DNA from 2 places in the Agrobacterium sp. 16-2014-1-2a genome. Region 1 is predicted to be linked to the other one. Evidence: riboswitches for the same ligand, from Rfam matches in the RefSeq annotation. Region 1 holds a riboswitch; the other holds the start of a gene.
What was found. Region 1 has a riboswitch for cobalamin ahead of bluB (5,6-dimethylbenzimidazole synthase). Riboswitches for the same ligand answer to the same signal wherever they lie in the genome.
Positions count from the first base shown of each region.

Region 2: linked by a shared signal. The riboswitch ahead of ACQZ45_RS21365 (DUF1852 domain-containing protein) and the one ahead of bluB (5,6-dimethylbenzimidazole synthase) in region 1 are both predicted to bind cobalamin.

Region 1 is NZ_JBNWBX010000001.1:200,081-203,449, forward strand. Features, by position in the region: gene ACQZ45_RS01005 (hypothetical protein) at 1-22, shown strand, start outside; gene ACQZ45_RS01010 (VOC family protein) at 63-440, opposite strand; gene ACQZ45_RS01015 (TolB family protein) at 633-1,463, shown strand; cobalamin riboswitch at 1,592-1,777, shown strand; gene bluB (5,6-dimethylbenzimidazole synthase) at 1,876-2,592, shown strand; gene ACQZ45_RS01025 (DUF2865 domain-containing protein) at 2,662-3,369, opposite strand, start outside.
Region 2 is NZ_JBNWBX010000008.1:153,112-156,480, reverse strand. Features, by position in the region: gene ACQZ45_RS21370 (hypothetical protein) at 1-309, shown strand, start outside; cobalamin riboswitch at 1,096-1,308, shown strand; gene ACQZ45_RS21365 (DUF1852 domain-containing protein) at 1,412-2,389, shown strand; gene ACQZ45_RS21360 (methionine synthase) at 2,414-3,369, shown strand, end outside.

The sequences.
Region 1 (3,369 bases):
AAAGGCGACAAATGAGACTTAGTAAGTGACGCGAGGAAAGCCCGCGCCACTCTTCACTCACCTTAAATAACCTGCCCCACATCGATGCGGTTACCATCCGGGTCTTCGAAAACGAAGGCCCGCAGGCCATAATCCTTGTCCTGCAGACTTTTGATGATGCGAAGCCCGTGGCTTTTGCAAAGCGCGTGCAGCGCGTCGGCGTCGCTGACCAGCATATGCGCCACATTGAAGGGGGCCGGTTTGTGCGTCGACTGCAATGTCAGGTGCAACTCGGCATTACCTTGTTTCAGGATCATGAAACCGACAGGGTTGCCGTTTTCGAAGGTCTTTTCGAAGCCCAGCACACGGACATAAAAGTCATGGGCCTTCTCGATATTCTTGACAGGAAGCATTGCGGCGATCCGACCGAAGCGGATGCCGTGATCGGCGATGTTGTTCATCGCGGAACCTCGGATCTGGGAGAAACGGGCAGGGGTGCGGGCGGTGCCGGAACGCTGCTGTTTTTTCCTATTTGAATTTGCAGGGCGGTGCCTGCGGCAATAGGATCATAATCACGGCGGTGGCGGATGCAAACGGAATGTTTGTGCCATTCAACGCTCCACGCCAGACGATCGACAGGCCCGGGAGGCAGCATGCGCAGTTCCATCGAAATCTTCAACATCCGCACTCGGCAGATGCGGGTGGTCTGGCAGACGCCGGAGCTGTTCGAGGCTCCGAACTGGTCGCCGGACGGGAAATACCTGCTTCTGAACTGCGATGGCCTGCTTTACCGCCTGTCACTTGCCGGCGACCCTTCGCCGGACAAGGTCGATACCGGCTTTGCGACAATCTGCAACAATGACCACGGCATTTCGCCTGACGGTTCGCTTTATGCCATTTCCGACAAGGTGGAGTTCGGCAAGAGTGCCATCTATCTGCTGCCTTCGACGGGCGGAACGCCGCGTCTGATGACTAGGAACCTTCCGTCCTACTGGCACGGCTGGTCACCGGACGGGAAAGGTTTCGCCTATTGCGGCATTCGCGATCAGGTTTTCGATATTTATTCCATGGACATAGACAGCGGCGTTGAGACACGCCTTACCCATGGTGAGGGCCGCAATGACGGGCCGGATTATTCGCCGGATGGAGAATGGATCTATTTCAACTCCAGCCGCACCGGCCAGATGCAGATCTGGCGCGTGCGGGTGGATGGCTCGGCCGTCGAGCGTATCACCGACAGCGTCTATGGCGACTGGTTCCCGCATCCGTCTCCCAGCGGTGACAAAGTCGTCTTCGTCTCCTACGACGCCGATGTCTTCGACCATCCGCGCGACCTCAACGTGCGCGTGCGGCTGATGGATATGGATGGCGGTAATGCCGAAACGCTGTTTGACCTTTTCGGCGGGCAGGGAACGATGAATTCGCCCAACTGGTCACCGGACGGGGATGAGTTCGCTTATGTGCGGTATTTTCCCGTTGGGTGATGCGGTAGGGAGTGCTTCAGCCGGCGCGCGTCTGCGAGGCGGCTGAAGGCCGCAATACGCAGGTGAGGTGGCCACGGTCACATTGCCGCATCGCTGCGCAAGATACTTGTATTTGCAATCTTTGTTGCTCATAAGCTTCTTCGTCAGGTGCCTGCCCTTTAGGGCGGGAGAATCGGGAATCCGGTGCAAGACCGGAACGTGCCCAGCGCTGTGAGGCGGATGCCCTTTTTCTTGATGCCACTGAATCCATTCGGGAAGGCGAAAGTGGGCGGATGAAGCCGAGTCAGAAGACCGGCCTGACAGGATAGACCAGACCGCGTGGACGGCGGCAGGTTGTTGCAGCAGCGCGTCGTGCAGGCGAAAACCGGAGCCGGTTTTCGTGGCGGCGCGCCAGCATTGTTGGGGATAGACGATGCCGACCGATCCACTCGCGACCAGTTCGCTCGACGCCGATGCATTCGATCACGCGCTTTCGCCCGCCTACCCGTTTTCCGAGGGAGAGCGAGAGGCGATCTACCGTGCCATCGAAACCCGCCGTGATGTGCGCGACCAGTTCCTTCCGGATCCATTGCCGGAAGATGTGGTCGAGCGCCTGCTGAAGGCGGCGCATTCCGCGCCCTCGGTCGGTTTCATGCAGCCGTGGAATTTCACGCTCGTCACTGACGGTGCGGTGAGGCAGGCAGCCTGGGTTGCCTTCAGCCGCGCCAATGGCGAGGCGGCGGCGATGTTCGAGGGGGAGCAGCAGGCGCTTTACCGCAGCCTCAAGCTTGAGGGCATCCGCAAGGCGCCGCTTAGCATCTGCGTCACCTGCGATCCGACGCGTGGCGGCAAGGTGGTGCTGGGCCGCACCCACAATCCGCGCACCGATGTCTATTCCACCGTCTGCGCCATCCAGAACCTCTGGCTTGCAGCGCGCGCCGAAGGCATCGGCGTCGGCTGGGTCAGCATTTTCCACGATAGCGACATTCGCACCATTCTGGAGATCCCCGACCACATCGAGATCGTCGCCTGGCTATGCCTCGGCCGCGTCGATAAACTTTACACCGAGCCGGAACTGGCGGTGAAGGGGTGGCGCCAGCGCGTGCCGCTGGAGGAGCTGGTGTTTCGCAATCGCTGGGGTGGACGGTAAAGAGAAGACGCGACCGCCTTGTGAGTGAGACAGAGCGTTGCCAACTCCATACCGTGTGCCTGATGGGAGCTATTGCTGCGGCTGAATGCCCTTCAGCGCCGGGTTCTTCAGGTCGATCCGGCCTGTCTGGTCGGGCAGGAATTTAGGGCCGATGACGCGGACCTTGCTGTTGTTCGGGTCATAGTCGCGTTCCGGAACCGGTTGTTCCGGCGGCTTTGCGGCCTGCTGCAGTTCGGTGGGTTTTTTGGGGGTGTCACCTTGCGGTGATGGAATGGTCGTGATGCTGGAATAGGGTTTCTCAGCTTCCGGCCGCGCAGCCTCCTGCTGCTTCATCTCCTCGTGATAGGCGGCCATGTTGCAGGCGCAGCCTGGGGCTTTCGTTGAGGCATTTCGATAGGCAAAGGCGGTCGGCAGGTCCTTGTAGGGCTTTCCTGTTTCAGCCGAGACCATGTCAGCCGTTTCCTGCTCCGTCATGGAGTGGAAATAGAGCTCCGTCTGCGTACCCGGGCACATTTTCTGGCATTGTTCGGCCTGCGCACGGAAATCGAGCGGCGAGGCATTGGAAGCGATCGGGAAAAACGAGCCGTCGCAGGTGCGCACGCACAGCGTCCTGAGCCCGCCTTCCGCAGCGGCATTGGGGTAGGGCGAAAGCCCTGCCTGTCCCGGCGGATTGCTCTGTTCGCCGAAGGCGTCGGGGTAACGTGTCACATCGGGTGCCGTCAGCTGGCGCGCTTCCGTTTCAGGAATGGCGCTGCAGCCATTGGCATCGAGTGCGGC
Region 2 (3,369 bases), on a different contig from region 1:
GATCGGGATGGTGTGTGGCTGGAAGGTACGGCCCAGGCCGCGCTGGCATTTCAGCAGGCCGGCGATGCCGACCGGGCCGAGGCGCTGCTTGCCACCATTGCCGCACAAATATCTCCCGATAACCTGATCTACGCGACAGTCGGGGACGAACTGACGACCGGGCTGATGATCGGGCCGACCTCGACATTTGCCGACTTCAAATATTTCAGGTTGCCGCATGTCGGGGCTACTGCCTGGGCAATCCTTGCAGCGAAAGGCTGGAACCCTTTTCTTAGAAAAAGCGGTTGTATTCGTCTTTGTGAGGGATAACTGTCCGTCTCGGCGGCAGCAGGAGGATATTGCTCCAGGCCGTTGCGCCGGAGATTGAAAACTGGGACGCATGACGCTGCTGAAAGCGGCGAAAAGCGTAAAACCGCAACGTTGACTGCCGACTAGCAGTTCCAGTGATTCAAGCCTGACGGTACGATTAACGAAGCCGAATACCGCCCACTGCCAGACCTGTCAGATGCCCGGTGCGGATCGGAACTTCCTGTGCACCTTCAACGACATGGGGCGGTTCGAAGGCCCGAGCACAAATTCGGCGGTGCTGTTGCGGATACGCGCCCGTGATGTTATCGGCCCGCAATTTAAGGGTGCTTGCCTTCGCTCATTCGTTATTTAATTCAAGCGCCGATCCCTTTATTAGCGCTGCGCCGGCACAGTAGGGCATGTCCGAACAGCATCCCAACCTCCGGCGAGGCCGCTTCAATTAAACGCCTGTGGCCGGCGAAATCATGCGCGCCTTCTAGCTGCCCCAATTGCCTCCTGAACCGTCGATCGACGTACTGGCTCTTCTGCAGCGACTAAGTCTGGCGGAACGCGCTCTGGGCGCCTGGACGGTATCACCAGGCTGCTCCCGCACTAGGAACTACTCGTGGTGTGGTCTGATCCTTTCAACTGCGTGGAGCGAGATGTTTGCCACGGCCAGGTCCGCGTATGTGAGAATCGCCTGACAACGCCGAATGCAACCTACTCGGCCGGAACCGACAATGGAAACGTAGACTTAAGGACATAAAGATATCGTTATATGATGTTGACCGATGACGTGGCTTACAATATGGTCGACACGCCTAAGGTTCCCCAGTCGTTGCACGCAACGTGCCGGGGCTAAGAGGGAAGTCGGTGCTCCGTGTCATGCGGAAAAGCCGACGCTGCCCCCGCAACTGTAAGCGGCGAGCTGAAGTCCAATATGTCACTGGTTTACCCCGGGAAGACGGACGGAAGTGATGATCCGTGAGCCAGGAGACCTGCCTTTGGTGAAATAACGTCCACGGGCGGGGTGTCCCAGTGTGCCGTAGCAAAGGCTGCATTGTCGCGGCCCGTCTTGCTATGCGTCCGCAGACCCATGCCCCCAACTTTATAGGGGCACAACATGTCTCAGACCTGCATTTTTACAATCACGAGCGTACCCTTCGATGAGGACTATCGTCCTTCAGAACATACGCGCATCACCACCAATTTTGCCAATCTGGCCAGGGGTGAAAAGCGGCAGGAAAACCTGCGCAATGTCATGCGCATGATCGACAGCCGCTTCAACGCCCTCGCTCACTGGGATAATCCCAAATCGGACCGATACTCGGTCGAGTTGGAGATCATTTCGGTCGATATGAGCTTCGATGTCGCAGGTGAAAAATTTCCCCTCATCGAGATACTGAAGACGACGATCATCGATCACAAAACCAGTGAACGTATCGACGGCATTGTGGGGAATAACTTCTCCTCCTATGTGCGAGACTACGACTTCAGCATTGTGCTGCCGGAGCATAACAAGAGCGTTCCTGCCTTCAGCATTCCGGCCGACTTCGGCGACCTGCATGGAAACCTGTTCAAGTCTTTTCTGCGGTCGGATGCCTACCGCTCGTACTTTCGCAAGCCGCCGGTCATTTGCATCAGCGCCTCGACCAGCAAGACCTATTACCGGACCGAAAATCATCACCCCGTCATGGGCGTCGAATACCGGCAGAATGGGTTCTCGTCCACCGACCAGTATTTCGGGAAAATGGGATTGCAGGTTCGCTACTTCATGCCTGCAGGCAGCGTTGCGCCGTTGGCCTTCTACTTTGTTGGGGACTTGCTGGGCGACTACTCCAATATTGAGCTAATCGGCGTCATCAGCACGATGGAAACGTTTCAGAGAATTTATCGCCCCGAAATCTACAATGCGAACGCAGCAGCCGGGACATTTTACCAGCCCAACCTGAAGCACCAGGACTATTCGCTGACCAGGGTCATTTACGATCGCGACGAACGAAATCGCTTGGCGGTGGATCAGGGTAAGTTCACCGAAAAACACTTCATCAAGCCATACCGCGCCGTCCTTGAGCAATTGTTTGCTCACCGCCCCGCTTGAGCATCACTTAGAAGAGGTCCCACCGTGAAGAAACTTCTCCCCACATCGACCGCTGGCAGCCTGCCGAAACCCTCCTGGCTTGCGCAGCCCGAAAAACTGTGGTCGCCCTGGAAGCTGGAGGGCGAGGAATTACTGGAAGGCAAGAGAGATGCCCTGCGCCTTTCACTGGACGATCAGCAACAGGCCGGCATCGACATCGTCAGTGATGGCGAGCAAACACGCCAACATTTCGTCACGACTTTCATCGAGCACCTCGACGGGGTCGATTTTGCAAAACGCGAGACAGTCAGAATTCGCGATCGCTACGATGCGAGTGTCCCGACAGTCGTCGGCGCCGTGTCTCGCCAGAAGTCCGTGTTCGTCGAAGACGCCAAGTTTTTGCGCCAGCAGACCAAACAACCCATCAAATGGGCGTTGCCGGGTCCGATGACGATGATCGATACTCTCTTTGACGGCCATTATAAGAGCCGTGAAAAGCTTGCCTGGGAATTTGCCGTGATACTCAACGAGGAAGCAAAGGAATTGGAGGCTGCCGGCGTCGATATCATCCAGTTCGACGAACCTGCCTTCAACGTTTTCTTTGACGATGTGAATGACTGGGGTGTCGCCACTTTGGACAGGGCAATTGAAGGGCTGAAGTGCGAGACCGCCGTCCATATCTGCTACGGTTACGGCATAAAGGCCAATACGGATTGGAAAAAGACACTCGGGTCAGAATGGCGGCAGTATGAGGAAACTCTCCCCAAGCTGCAGAAATCCGGCATCGGTATGATCTCCCTCGAATGCCACAATTCTCATGTCCCCATGGATCTTCTGGACCTTGTTCGAGGTAAGAAAGTGATGGTTGGGGCCATCGATGTGGCAAGCGATACCATCGAAACCCCGGAGGAAGTCGCTGCAACGCTGCGCAAGGCGCTTAAGTTTGTCGACGCAGATAAACTTTGCCCCTGCACCAATTGCGGCATGGCCCCCGTGTCTCG